One region of the Aminobacter aminovorans genome, then DNA from elsewhere that is predicted to be linked to it. Evidence: riboswitches for the same ligand, from Rfam matches in the RefSeq annotation. Region 1 holds a riboswitch; each other region holds the start of a gene.
What was found. A riboswitch is a leader RNA that binds a small molecule or an ion and turns the genes downstream of it on or off. The one in region 1 is predicted to bind cobalamin.
Positions count from the first base shown of each region.

Region 2: another riboswitch for cobalamin. It lies ahead of DY201_RS10125 (ABC transporter ATP-binding protein); the one in region 1 lies ahead of DY201_RS00875 (ribonucleoside-diphosphate reductase subunit alpha).
Region 3: another riboswitch for cobalamin. It lies ahead of DY201_RS13310 (CbtB domain-containing protein); the one in region 1 lies ahead of DY201_RS00875 (ribonucleoside-diphosphate reductase subunit alpha).
Region 4: another riboswitch for cobalamin. It lies ahead of DY201_RS26300 ((2Fe-2S) ferredoxin domain-containing protein); the one in region 1 lies ahead of DY201_RS00875 (ribonucleoside-diphosphate reductase subunit alpha).

Region 1 is NZ_UFSM01000001.1:174,725-177,926, reverse strand. Features, by position in the region: gene DY201_RS00880 (peptidase domain-containing ABC transporter) at 1-916, shown strand, start outside; cobalamin riboswitch at 991-1,202, shown strand; gene DY201_RS00875 (ribonucleoside-diphosphate reductase subunit alpha) at 1,314-3,202, shown strand, end outside.
Region 2 is NZ_UFSM01000001.1:2,068,527-2,071,728, forward strand. Features, by position in the region: gene DY201_RS10115 (FecCD family ABC transporter permease) at 1-93, opposite strand, end outside; gene DY201_RS10120 (ABC transporter substrate-binding protein) at 148-1,092, opposite strand; gene DY201_RS10125 (ABC transporter ATP-binding protein) at 1,111-1,926, opposite strand; cobalamin riboswitch at 2,035-2,244, opposite strand; gene DY201_RS10130 (MFS transporter) at 2,316-3,202, opposite strand, start outside.
Region 3 is NZ_UFSM01000001.1:2,703,184-2,706,385, forward strand. Features, by position in the region: gene DY201_RS13300 (acetyltransferase domain-containing protein) at 1-788, opposite strand, end outside; gene DY201_RS13305 (gamma-glutamylcyclotransferase) at 910-1,599, shown strand; cobalamin riboswitch at 1,667-1,863, shown strand; gene DY201_RS13310 (CbtB domain-containing protein) at 1,899-2,075, shown strand; gene DY201_RS13315 (CbtA family protein) at 2,092-2,871, shown strand; gene cobU (bifunctional adenosylcobinamide kinase/adenosylcobinamide-phosphate guanylyltransferase) at 2,864-3,202, shown strand, end outside.
Region 4 is NZ_UFSM01000002.1:366,816-370,017, reverse strand. Features, by position in the region: gene DY201_RS26315 (sigma-70 family RNA polymerase sigma factor) at 1-118, shown strand, start outside; gene DY201_RS26310 (ChrR family anti-sigma-E factor) at 115-777, shown strand; gene DY201_RS26305 (DUF2177 family protein) at 814-1,230, shown strand; cobalamin riboswitch at 1,461-1,665, shown strand; gene DY201_RS26300 ((2Fe-2S) ferredoxin domain-containing protein) at 1,901-2,599, shown strand; gene DY201_RS26295 (ABC transporter substrate-binding protein) at 2,601-3,202, shown strand, end outside.

The sequences.
Region 1 (3,202 bases):
CACGATCGGTGGCCTGCTTGCGCTGCAGCTGCTCGTCACCCGGGCGACCATGCCGATGCTGACCAGTGCCGGCATTCTGATCCAGTTCCATTCGGTGAGCGTCACCGTCTCTGCCCTCGCGGCTTTCCTCAAGCGCCAGCCGGAGCGCGCCGTCGTTGCCCCGGCGCTGCGTGCTGCCGATTTCGGCCCGATCACGGTCGAGGATCTGACCTTCCGCTATCCCGAGGCGACGGCTGCGGCACTCAACGGTGTCAGCCTGGTGCTGCCGGCGACCGGCGTCGTCGCGATCGTTGGCCGCAATGGTTCCGGCAAGTCCAGCCTGCTGCGCGTGCTTTTGGGACTAGAGCGCGATTATGCCGGCAAGGTGGCGATCGGCGGCCTCGACGTCCGCGCCTACAATCCGCGCTGGCTGCGCGGCCGCATCGGTGTTGTCGACCAGGAGACGTCGCTGTTTTCGGGTACCATCCGCGAGAACCTTCAGGCGTCGCTGCCGCGCCCGCTTCGCGACGACGAGATCGACAAGGCGCTGGCGTTTTCCTCCGCCGACAAGTTCACCGCCGGCCTGCCCAAAGGTATCGACACCGAACTGGTGCAGGCAGGGCAGAACCTGTCCGGCGGCCAGCGCCAGCGCCTGGCGATTTCGCGCGCCGTGCTGCGCGATCCGCACATCGCCGTCTTCGACGAACCGACCTCGGCGCTCGACGCCGAATCGGCGATGGCGCTCGAGCGTGAGCTGTTGGCCTTCGGCCGCGACCGCCTCGTCATCATCGTCACGCATCATCTCTTTTCGGCGCGTTCGGCCGACATGATCGTCGTGCTCGACGATAGCAGGATCGTCGGCACGGGCAGCCATGAGGCTCTCACTGCCGAATGCCCGGTCTATCAGGCGCTGTGGCGCGACTACGTCAGGGATTGATCGGACGCCGGCGTTGACCTGTCGACGAGGTGGAAATGATCCATCCACCTGTTGACATGACACCGGGCGGTCATACTACATGTAGACATCGTGGTCTTCCGAGTTGATTCCAGCTCGGGAGCTAAGAGGGAAGCCGGTGAGCGATTTCGCAATGCCGGCGCTGCCCCCGCAACTGTAAGCAGTGAGTTGCTGTCGCGTAGTGCCACTGGTGCCAATGGGCGCTGGGAAGGCCAGACAGCGGCAATGACCTGTGAGCCAGGAGACCTGCCGCGATCGATTCTGAACGTCCACGGGCGGGGTGTCCGGTGGTGCGCTTGCGTTCTGCCGGCTTGCGCCGGTCGAAATTCGGCACGCGTCCGCTCGAGGCCCTTCGCCCCCCAAACCATCGGGGAAGATGATGCCGGCGACTTCTACCATTCTATCAAGCGGAACCGACAGGATTCTGTCCGCCCTCAGCCACGGTTCCGAGACCGCGTCCGAGCCTGGCTACCGTGTCATCCGGCGCAACGGCTCGGTGACGCCGTTCGACGCGACCAAGATCACTGTGGCGCTGACCAAGGCGTTTCTCGCCGCCGAGGGTTCGGTGGCTGCAGGTTCGCGCCGCGTCCACGACCTCGTCGAGGAGCTGGCCGGGCAAGTGTTGGCCGCACTGACGCGCCGGGCCGACACGGGCCGCATCTTCCACATCGAAGAAATCCAGGACCAGGTCGAACTGGCGCTGATGCGCTCCGAGCACCACAAGGTCGCCCGCGCCTATGTACTTTACCGAGAGGAACGTGCACGCGAACGCGCTGCCGCCAAGGTCGCGTCGGTCGAAGTCGCCGCACCGGCGCTCCAGGTCAAGGCCGATGACGGCAGCCTGGCGCCGCTGGATGAGAGGCGTCTGGCCCGTATCGTCGATGAGGCCTGCGCCGGACTAGAGGCGGTCTCGGCGGATGCCATCCTGGCCGAGACGAGGCGCAATCTCTATGACGGCATCACCGTGGACGAGCTTTCGCTGGCGCCGATCCTGTCCGCGCGTACGCTTGTCGAAACCGAGCCGAACTACGCCTTCGTCAGCGCGCGGCTGTTGCTGGACCGGCTGCGGCGTGAGGCACTGAGCTTCGTCTCCGGCAGGCCCGAGCAGGCCACCCAGGCCGAAATGACCGCGCGTTATGCCACCTATTTTTCCGCCTTCATCGCCACCGGCATCAAGGCTGAATTGATCGACCCCGAACTTGGCCGTTTCGACCTTGCCAGGCTGAGTGCCGCGCTAAAACCCGAGCGCGATCTGCAGTTCCAGTATCTTGGTCTGCAGACGCTTTATGATCGCTACTTCCTGCACAGCAGGGGCAAGCGTTTCGAACTGCCGCAGGCCTTCTTCATGCGGGTGGCGATGGGCCTGGCAGGCCGCGAGATCGACCGCGAGAGCCGCGCAATCGAGTTCTATGACCTGTTGTCGTCCTTCGATTTCATGGCCTCGACGCCGACTTTGTTCAACTCCGGCACGCTACGCCCGCAATTGTCGTCCTGTTTCCTCACCACCGTCGCCGACGATCTCGACGGCATCTTCAAGGCGGTGAAGGACAATGCGCTGCTCGCCAAATATTCCGGTGGGCTCGGCAATGACTGGACCCCGGTGCGTGGCCTCGGCGCCCACATCAAGGGCACCAATGGCGAGAGCCAGGGTGTGGTGCCGTTCCTGAAGGTGGCCAACGACACGGCGATCGCCGTCAATCAGGGTGGCAAACGCAAGGGTGCTGTCTGCGCCTATCTCGAGACCTGGCATGTCGACATCGAGGAATTCCTTGACCTCAGGAAGAACACCGGCGACGACCGCCGCCGCACCCACGACATGAACACCGCCAACTGGGTGCCGGACCTGTTCATGGAGCGGGTCGAGGCCGATGGCGAATGGACGCTGTTTTCGCCCGATGAAACGCCCGACCTGCACGATCTCTATGGCACGGCCTTCAAGGCGGCCTACGAAGCCTACGAGGCAAAGGCTCTGGCCGGTGGCATCAAGGTGTTCCGCAAGGTCCGGGCGCTCGACCTGTGGCGCAGGATGCTGACGATGCTGTTTGAAACCGGGCATCCCTGGATCACCTTCAAGGATCCCTGCAATATCCGCTCGCCGCAGAGCCACATCGGCGTCGTGCATTCGTCGAACCTGTGCACCGAAATCGCCCTCAACACCTCGAAGGACGAAGTGGCAGTCTGCAATCTCGGCTCGGTCAATCTCGCCAATCACATCGGCGCTGAAGGTCTCGACCTCGACCGTCTGGCTCGCACCGTAAAGACGGCGAT
Region 2 (3,202 bases), 1.9 Mb from region 1:
CGTCTCCAGCGGGATCGCCACCGGGCCGATGCCGACGGCGATGACCATGCTTGCGACGAGCACCACTGCGAGCCCCGGAATCAGGGCCGGCATGGCGTGGATGAGGACGTGCCGCGGCCCGGCGACGAGGTGGCGGTGCGACATGTGTCAGTCGGCCCGCATCGCGGCGGCCAGCCGCTTGATCGCCGCGATGTTGCGCGGTCCCGGCGTCGCCTCGTTGTATTCGAGCACGAAGAAGCGGTTGTTCTTGACCGCCTCGATATCCTTGAAGGCCGGGTTGGTGCGCATGAACTCGATCTTCTGCTCGGCTGTCACCTCGCCGTAGTTGACGATCACCACCATGTCGGGGTTGCGCTCGATGACCGGTTCCCAGCCGATCTCGACCCAGCTCGACTCGACGTCGTCGGTGATGTTCTTGCCGCCTGCAGCCTCGATGATCGCAGTCGGCATGGCGTAGCGGCCGGCGGTGAAGGGCTTCTGCTCGCCGGAATCGTAGAGGAACACGTTGACCGGCTTGTCGAGCTTGGGCAGCGACGCCTGGAAGTCGGCGAGTTCCTTCTCGTAGCCCGTTACCAGTGCTGCCGCCTTCTCCCGCACGCCGAAGATGGCGCCGAGATTGAGCAGGTCGGCATAGACGTCCTGAAGCGACGACTTGTCCTTCTTCATGATGTGGATGCAACTCTCGGTCAGTTCGTAGACCGCGATGTTGAAGGGCGCGAGCGTGTCGGGCGTGACGTCGCCGCCGACCTTCATGCCGTAGTTCCAGCCGGCGAAGAACAGGTCGGTGTCGACGCCGAGCAGCACTTCCTTGGTGACATATTTCGGCGCGAGTTCGGGCAATTCGCCGACGCCCTTGCGCAGGTTCTCGTCCAAGGTCTTCCAGCCCGAGATGCCGGAATAGCCGACCATATGGTCGGCAAGGCCGAGCACCAGCATCATCTCGGTCAGGTTGACGTCATGCGAGACGGCACGCTTGGGGGCTGCCTCGAAGGTCACGTCACGATTGCAGCTCTTGACGGTTACGGGGAAGCCGCTGGCCAATGACGAGGCGCAGGTGGCGAGCAGAGCGGCGGCGATGATGGGCAGGCGCATGAAGGCTCCTTTTGATGTTCAGCGTTCGAGGTGGAAGGAAAAGCGCGGGCGCCCGGTGACCGGATGGTCGTCGAGGGTGGCACCGACGGAAAAGCTGTCACGGATGCGCTCTGGCGTCAGTATGTCGGCCGGCGCACCACAGGCCACCGCGCGGCCGGCGTCCATCACCAGCACGCGGTCGGCATGAGCGGAGGCGAGCGCCAGGTCATGCAGGGAGACGACGACCGTGCAGCCGAGATTGCCGAGCAGTTCCAGCACCTCGAGCTGGTGGCGGATGTCGAGATGGTTGGTCGGCTCGTCGAGGACAAGAAGGTCTGGCTTCTGTACAAGCGCCCGCGCAATCATTACGCGCTGCTTTTCGCCGCCGGACAGCGATCCGAAATCGCGCGCCGCCAGCGCGGTGAGACCGAGTAGGGCGAGGGCTGCCTCGACCTTGATGTAGTCGTCGTCGCTGGTGCCGAAGCTCGTGACATGCGGGGTCAGGCCAAGCTCGATGATCTCGGCGACCGTCAGGCCGAAGTCGGAAGCGCTCTCCTGAAGCACTGTTGCGATACGGCGGGCGCAGTCGCGCGGCTTCATCTTCCAGATGTCGGTGCCGTCGAGGCGGACAGTGCCCGTCGTCGGCTTGTGATAGCGGTAGAGGCAGCGCAACAGGCTCGACTTGCCAGCGCCGTTGGGGCCGACGATGGCAAGCAATTCGCCAGGAGCAACTGCAAGGCTGACCGGTTCGAGAATAGGCTGCGAGACGCGTGGTCCCCAGCTGACGCCGTCTAGTTCGAGCAGTGCCGGGGTGGTGCCTACGAGGTGGCTAGCGGCGTGGACGCGATCGAGCATGCCCTGTCTCCGCGATCGGGCGGAGGTGGCAGAACGATCCGGTGAGCGCGCCGGTACTGAAAAAGGCAGTCGCAACCATCATCATCTCCGCGGCACACCCCGGCCGGTTGAGTTAATCGGATGATGGCAGGTCTCCTGGCTTGCGGGTGATCGCGCCTCGGAGCCTTCCCGGCCTTTCGGCCAGTGGCATGTTTCCGAATTGCTATCCGCTCACAGTTGCGGGGGCAGCCACGGTTTCGCGTCAGGGACGTCTCACCGTGTTCCCATTTAACCTGCTGCCCGAACCGGATAGCAGGAACCATCGCTGTCGTGGCTACAGCAGCGACGGGTTGCTGACAATCGCTAAAGCGTCATGCCGGGCGCTAAAGCGTCATGCGGGGGCTAAAGCGTCATGCCGGCTGCTGAATTGCGTCACGCCGGTCGAGCGCGAAGGAAATGAGCGCGACGCCGAAGGCAGACAGTGCGATGGCCGCGCCGACGAAGGGCAGGTCGGCATAGCTCACGCCCATCGAAATCGCCGCACCACCGGCCCAGGCGCCGGCGGCGTTGCCGGCGTTGAAGGCGCCCTGGTTGAGGGTGGCCGCGAGGTTCGGTGCCTCCGAAGCGGTTTCGACGACGCGCATCTGCATCGGTGGCACGATGACGAAGGTGATAACGCCCCACATGAAGACGAGCAGGATCGCGGCGGGCGCCGAAGAGCTGAGTTCGGCGAAGGCGACGTGGATCGCCGCCATCACCACCAGCGCGCCGATGGCTGTGGGCATCAGCTTCCAGTCGGCCAGCTTGCCGCCGATGATGTTGCCGATCGTCATGCCACCGCCGAACAGCAACAACACCCAGGTGACCGATTCAACAGAGAGGCCGCTGACGTCGGTCAGGATCGGCTTGATGTAGGTGAAGACCGCAAACAGGCTGCCCGAGGCGAGCGCCGAGATGATCATGGCGAGCCACACCTGGAGCTTGCCCAGCACCTTGACCTCGCCGGCGACGCCACCCTTGCCGGGAGGGGCGACGCCCGCAGGGACCAGCCAGGCGATGGCCGCCACCGAGAGCAGGCCGATGACGACGACGGCAAAGAAGGTTGCGCGCCAGCCATAGGCTTCGCCGAGTGCCGTGCCGCCGGGGACGCCGAGAATGTTGGCGAGCGTCAGGCCGGCAAACATCAGGGCAATCGCGCTGGCGCGCTTGTTGGCAGGAACGAGGCTCGCCGCCACCACCGAGCCGATGCCGAAGAAGGCGCCGTGACCAAAGGCGGTGATGACGCGGGCGATCATCA
Region 3 (3,202 bases), 2.5 Mb from region 1:
TTCAGGAAAGTGACCTCGCGGGTTTCGACAGGGGCCGGGAAGACCTGGGCGAAGAGCCAGACCAGCGAGATCATCACCGGCTGGTGGATGAGGTAGAAGGCAAGGCTGTGGCGACCGAAGAAGGAGAGGGGCCGCGACCAGGCGCCGGGCTGAAGCCGCGCCATCTTTTCGATCAGGCCTGCCCTGAGCGCAAGTCCGGCGACACCGATGCCGGCCAGCACCGCGCCGAAGAAGGGAAACAGCGGGACGAAATCGTTGGAGCGGGGGTTGGCCATTGAAAGGCCGATCCAGACCAGAGCCGGGTGATTGAACGCCTCCGAGCGCAGATAGTGGGGTGCGACGACCACCAAAGCGGCGACGATCAGCGTCAGTACCGGCGGGACGCGCAGGAAGGCGAGGCCAAGCACGCTGGCGAGCGCGATATGATGCAGGATGCCGAAGAAGATGAAGGTGTCGGGCGTGGCGAACCAGGTGGCGACGGTGATCGCCAGTGCCGCCGCTGCCACCATGGCGAGCCGCCTGAAATAGCCGGGCCAGCGGATGCCCTTGGCATGTGCCAGCACCAGGCTGACACCGACGAGGAACAGGAAGCTCGAGGCGATGCAGCGCGCGAACAGCTTCCAGTTGCCATAAGCGGTCATGCCCGGATCGGCGTAACCGAAGAATTCGAGGTCCCAGGCGAAGTGGTAGATCGCCATGGCGATCAGGGCTGCACCGCGTGCGATGTCGATGACCGATACGCGCCGAGAAGTTGCTTTGATCTGGTCGGGGTTCGGTTGCATCGTCATGTTGTTCGCTTCTGCGTTTTCGGGTGTTGCAGCGCCCATGCAGCACTATCATGGTTGAAGCGGGGCGGAAGAGAGCAGAACTGTCTGTCGTGCACAGGGTTAAGCAATTGATGGGGCGGGCATGAGCGGACGAAAGATGTCGCTGACCGAAGAACTGGTGGCGCGTTGCCATCGCGAGGTTGCCGATACGGGCCCTGACCCCGATGCCATGCATCTCGACGACGCCGACTATGAGGCGATGATCGACGAAACGCTTGCCGCGCGCCCCGGCAATGGACCGTTGTGGCTGTTTGCCTATGGATCGCTGATCTGGAAACCCGAGGTGGAGCATACCGACGAAAGGGTGGCGCTGGCGCGCGGCTGGCACCGTTCTTTCTGCATCAACATGACCCGCTGGCGCGCCACAAAGGCTGAGCCCGGACTGATGATGGGCATGGATCGCGGCGGCCAGTGCAAGGGCGTGGCGCTCAGACTGACGGACGGCGACCGCCGCGAGCAGCTCGACAAGCTGTTTCGCCGCGAGATGACGCTGAAACCCTCCACCTACAAGCCGCGCTGGCTGAATCTCGCCACCGATGAAGGTCCGTTGACCGCGCTCGCCTTCGTCATCAACCGCAAAGGCCACGCCTATGCCGGCGCGCTGGGTGAGGACGCGGTGGCGGAGCGACTGGCGACGACATGCGGCCATTGGGGTTCGGCTGCGGACTACCTCTATAATGTGGTCAGCAACCTCGAGCAGCGGGCGATCCACGACCGCCATCTGTGGCGGCTCCAGCACCTTGTGGCCGAGCGAATCGTGGCCCGCGGATGATCGCCGGAACGCCGCTTTCGAGCGCGGCGGCGTCGGAATTTGGTTTGCCGCCCAAGCCATTTGTTTCTATAGTTGCGGCGTCGTCGGTTCCGTTACGGAATCAAGAGGGAATGCGGTAAGGGCCATTTGAAGGTCCGAAGCCGTGGCTGCCCCCGCAACTGTATGCGGTTAGCTCTCCCCAAATGCCACTGAAGCTCGCTTCGGGAAGGCGGGGAAGGGTGCCGATCCGCAAGCCAGGAGACCTGCCGGCGACAGGCACTTATCTCTGTGCCCTCGGGTGGAGGGCGAAAGGACTTACGATGAACACTGTTTCTGCTCTCGGCACCGACGTCACTTCGCAGTCGCGTAGCATGCAACTGGCGCTTGCCGCGCTGCTCGGCCTTTTCGTTGTTGGCTTCCTCGGGTTCTCGCATATGGACGTGGTGCACAATGCTGCCCACGACTATCGCCACTCGATGGCTTTCCCCTGCCACTGACCAAGGCGATCCAACAATGTCGATCTTCAGAAACGTCGTGTTCATCGCGGCGATCAGCGGCCTGTTGGCCGGCGTGGTCCTCGCTGCCCTTCAAACCTATGCAACCGATCCACTAATCTTCAAGGCGGAGACATATGAGAATGCCGGCGGCGGCCATGAGCATGCCGCTGCTGCGCCAGCGGCTGGCACCGAGGCCACAACGCCGGCAGCCGGCACCGAAGCCGCGGCACCCGCGGCGGCTCCCGCTGAAGAAGAGGCAGAGGCCTGGGCTCCCGCCGACGGCGCCGAGCGTTTTGCCTATTCGGCGCTGGCTAACATCGTCAGTGGCATCGCTTTCGCCTTGATCCTTGTCGCCGTTTCCGAATTCGCCGGTGGCATCGCCAACTGGCGCCAGGGCGTATTCTGGGGGTTCGCCGGCTTTGCGGTATTCACGCTTGCGCCGGGCCTTGGCCTGCCACCGGAACTGCCGGCCATGCCGGCGGCCGATCTGGTGTCGCGCCAAATCTGGTGGAGCTCGACGGTGGTTGCAACGGCTGTGGGTCTTGCGCTGATTGCCTTCCGGCAGTCGCTGCCGCTCGCCATCCTTGGCGTGGCGCTGATCGTTGCGCCGCACATCGTTGGTGCGCCGCAGCCGGAAAGCCACGACTCGCCGATCCCCGCCGACCTGCACCACAGCTTCGTCGTCGCCGTCACCATCACCAACCTGGTGTTCTGGACCGTGCTTGGCGCGGCAGTCGGTATGGTGCGCAATCGCTTCATGGGTGCGACGCCAGCGCTGCAAGGCCGCCTTGCCTGAGAAGCTGACTTTCCTGCTCGGTGGCGCGCGCTCCGGCAAGAGCGCGCATGCCGAGCGGCTGATCATGCAGTTTCCTGCGCCGTGGACGTATATCGCCACGGCGCAGGCCTACGACGACGAGATGCGCGAGCGCATTTCGATCCATCGCGGCCGCCGCGGCGAGGGCTGGCGAACGCTCGACGCGCCGCTGGATCTGGTCGGCGCGCTCGCCAGCCTGCCCGATGGCGCCCCTGTTCTGGTCGACTGCCTGACGCTCTGGCTTACCAATCACCTTCTGGCCGATCATGACGTCGAGGCCGAACGTGCGGCGCTCGTCGAGGTGCTGTCGCGT
Region 4 (3,202 bases), on a different contig from region 1:
GTCGCACAGGGCAATCGCGACGCGCCTCAATGTACCGCTGGGAACAGTCAAATCGCGCATGCGCCTCGCCTTCGACAAACTGCGGGCCGCGCTCGCCCGCTCTGGAGAAGTGTCTTGACCATCCGTCACCATGTCAGCGACGATCTGCTCTTGAGCTATGCTGCCGGCAGTCTGGCCGAAGGCTGGAGTATCGCGGTCGCCACGCACCTTGCCCTTTGCCCGTCCTGCCGGCGCCGCTTGACTGTTGCCGAAGGCATCGGCGGTGAACTGCTGGATAGCCTGCCGCACGATGCTTCCGTCGACGATGCATGGGCGAGCGTGCGCAGGCGTCTGGAGCAGCCCTCCAAGGCCCCTCCATTCGCCAGCCGCGAAACCTCGGCTTCCGGCCAGGGCGATGGCTTGCCGGAGCCGCTGCGCTCCTACCTCGGCAGTGACATCGACGCGCTCAAATGGCGGCCACTCGGACGAGGTGCCTATCAGATCCCTATCAGGACCGGAGAGCGCGAGACCAGGGTACGGCTGCTGCGCATTCCTGCAGGCAAGCCTGTGCCTGAGCATAGCCATGGCGGCCGCGAGCTGACACTGGTGCTCAGCGGCAGCTTCGTTGACGGCGAGAACATCTTTTCCCGCGGTGATATCGAAGATGCCGATGAAAGCCTGATGCATCAGCCCGTCGCCACTGCGGACAGCGATTGCATCTGTCTTGCCGTCACCGACGCGCCACTGAAGTTCCGCAGCTGGATTGTCCGGGCGATCCAGCCACTCCTGGGTATTTGATCGGGCGCCTGCGCCCCAAGCAGCAGAAGTGCACCGATGATCGCAAGCTACGCCATCGCTTATGCCGCTACCGCCGTCGGCTTTTTCTGCATCGACTTCATCTGGCTGTCGACCATTTCCACCAGCTTTTACCGCAACCGGATCGGCAGCCTGCTTCTCGAGCAACCCAATTTCGGCGTCGCCGGTCTCTTCTACCTTGTCTATGTCGCCGGTGTGGTCCACTTCGCAGTGATGCCGGCGGTGAACGGCGCAAGCTGGGTGACCGCACTGGTCAATGGCGCGCTGCTCGGGCTTGTCGCCTATGGCACTTACGACATGACCAACCTGGCCACGCTCAAGAACTGGTCAGTTTCGGTCAGTGTCGTCGACATGATGTGGGGGACTGCCTTGACCGCAACCGCAGCCACCTTGGGTTACTTCTGCACAGTCTGGCTTGTAGCCAAGGCAAGTTAAAGGCTCCCCTGGCGATAGCGGGCTAAAGATGGCCGCGCGGTTTTCCCTGTGATCCCTGCCACGTCGCTGACCTGTCGGCAAATCAGGATCGCCAGAACTACTCGGCTGCAGAGCTACCTGCCTGACTGTGTGAACAGGGCAGTAATCGTCGACTGACAATACATTCTGTTTTCTTTCGGCCTTGCAGGGAAAATGCCTGACCGACGGGATTGACTTGAGGGCTGACACCGATAGGTTGCGCCGGTCAAGGTTCTGTCGCGGCGGTTTGCGCCGACGTGACAGCTAAGAGGGAATCCGGTGCGAAACCGGAGCTGTCCCGCAACTGTAAGCGGCGAGTTGTTACGCCAACGACGTCACTGGCACTTAGGTGCCGGGAAGACAGGCGAAGCAGCGATGAACCGCGAGCCAGGAGACCTGCCTGACTGCTTTTGGTTCCGTGGTCGGGGTGTGCCACAGGAGCGCGCGCTGTCGCAGCTGCCTTTGGCATGCTCGCGCGGCCACGTTTCCGTATCCCCGTCCGCATCAGGTCGGGGATTTTTCGTTGGAAGTAGATTTCTCTCTTTCGCACCAGCTCAGCCCGGACAAAGTCGCGTCCGGACAGGCCGTACTGTTGGTGGCAAAGTCTGCGTTTGCGGCGGCTCCGCATGCGGAGATGCAGCGCATAGCGACGATGGCTGCCATGCTGCCAGGAGTGGCGGCGGCGATGGCTTGCTACTCCGAACAGGGTCAACCCTCGCTGCGCGACGCACTCCTGTCGCTCCGCGGCGGCCCCTATGACGCGATCCTTGTGGTGCCGCTTGTCCTTCCGCTGGAGCCGAGCTTCCTGAACTGGATTACGCGCTCGCTGAAGCGCTGGCAGTCCGAACATCCCGGTCGATGGCCGCCGGTCCGCATATCTCGTGATATCGCCCAGAGCCTCCATTTCGAACCGCTGCTCGGTGCTCTCATCAACGGCGCGGCCGCCGAGCCTGCGGTTCCACCGGATGATCACGTGAAGCTGGAAGGATCGCTGGTGCCAGCGCAAAAGCGTCGGGTCCTGGTCTGCGAGGGCGGCGCCTGCAATGCGGCGGGTGCGCACGCGATCTGGGGCCACCTCCGCAATCTGCAGGAAAGCCGCAAGCTTCGGATGACTGGCGAAGGCACGATGACAGCGAAGGCGACCTGTCTTGGCCCCTGCAATCTCGCGCCCGTGCTCCAGGTCTATCCGGAAGGCACCTACTATGGCGGCGTCACGGAGACGGCGGTCGACCGCATCGTTGAAGAGCATCTGCTGGGCGGCAGCGTCGTCCATGATTTCGCCTATGAGCCGACAGGCCGCAAGCAGCGGCTGCGTCCGGTGATCAACAGTTCCTCATCCAAAGGAGAGTAAGATGAACGTCCTTTCGCGGAGCGCATTGGCCGCGCTGGCCATCGCATGGTCCACCTTCACCCTGCCTGCTTTCGCCCAGGAGGCCGCGCCTGCCGAGGAGCAGGTCTTGCGCCTCGTCACCGCAAACATGCCGCGCTCGCTCGACCCCATCAACATCGATGCCCAGCGGATCATCAACAATGGTTTCGCGGAGCCGCTTGTTCACGCGACGCTCGACGGCGCGGATCTGATCCCGGCGCTTGCGAAAAGCTGGGAACTGGTGGAACCAACCTTGTGGCGGATCGAATTGCAGCCGAACGCCAAGTTCTGGAGCGGCGCGCCCGTCGATGCTGCTTCCGTGCAGGCATCCTTTGAGCGACATCAGGCCAAGAACACCCGCGCGGCTTCGATCTTGCGTGGCGCGACGTTCAAGGCGGTGGGCCCGACCACGCTTGAAATCCGCACCGAAAAGCCCGACCCGGCATTCCTGTTCAAGACAGTTACGATCGCCGTACACAATGCCGCGCGTGCCGAAGAACTTGGTGACCGATATGCGCTGGAAGCCGACCTCTCAGGTTACTTCAAGCCGACCGAGTTTGTCCCCGGCGAACTCGTCGTAGCCGA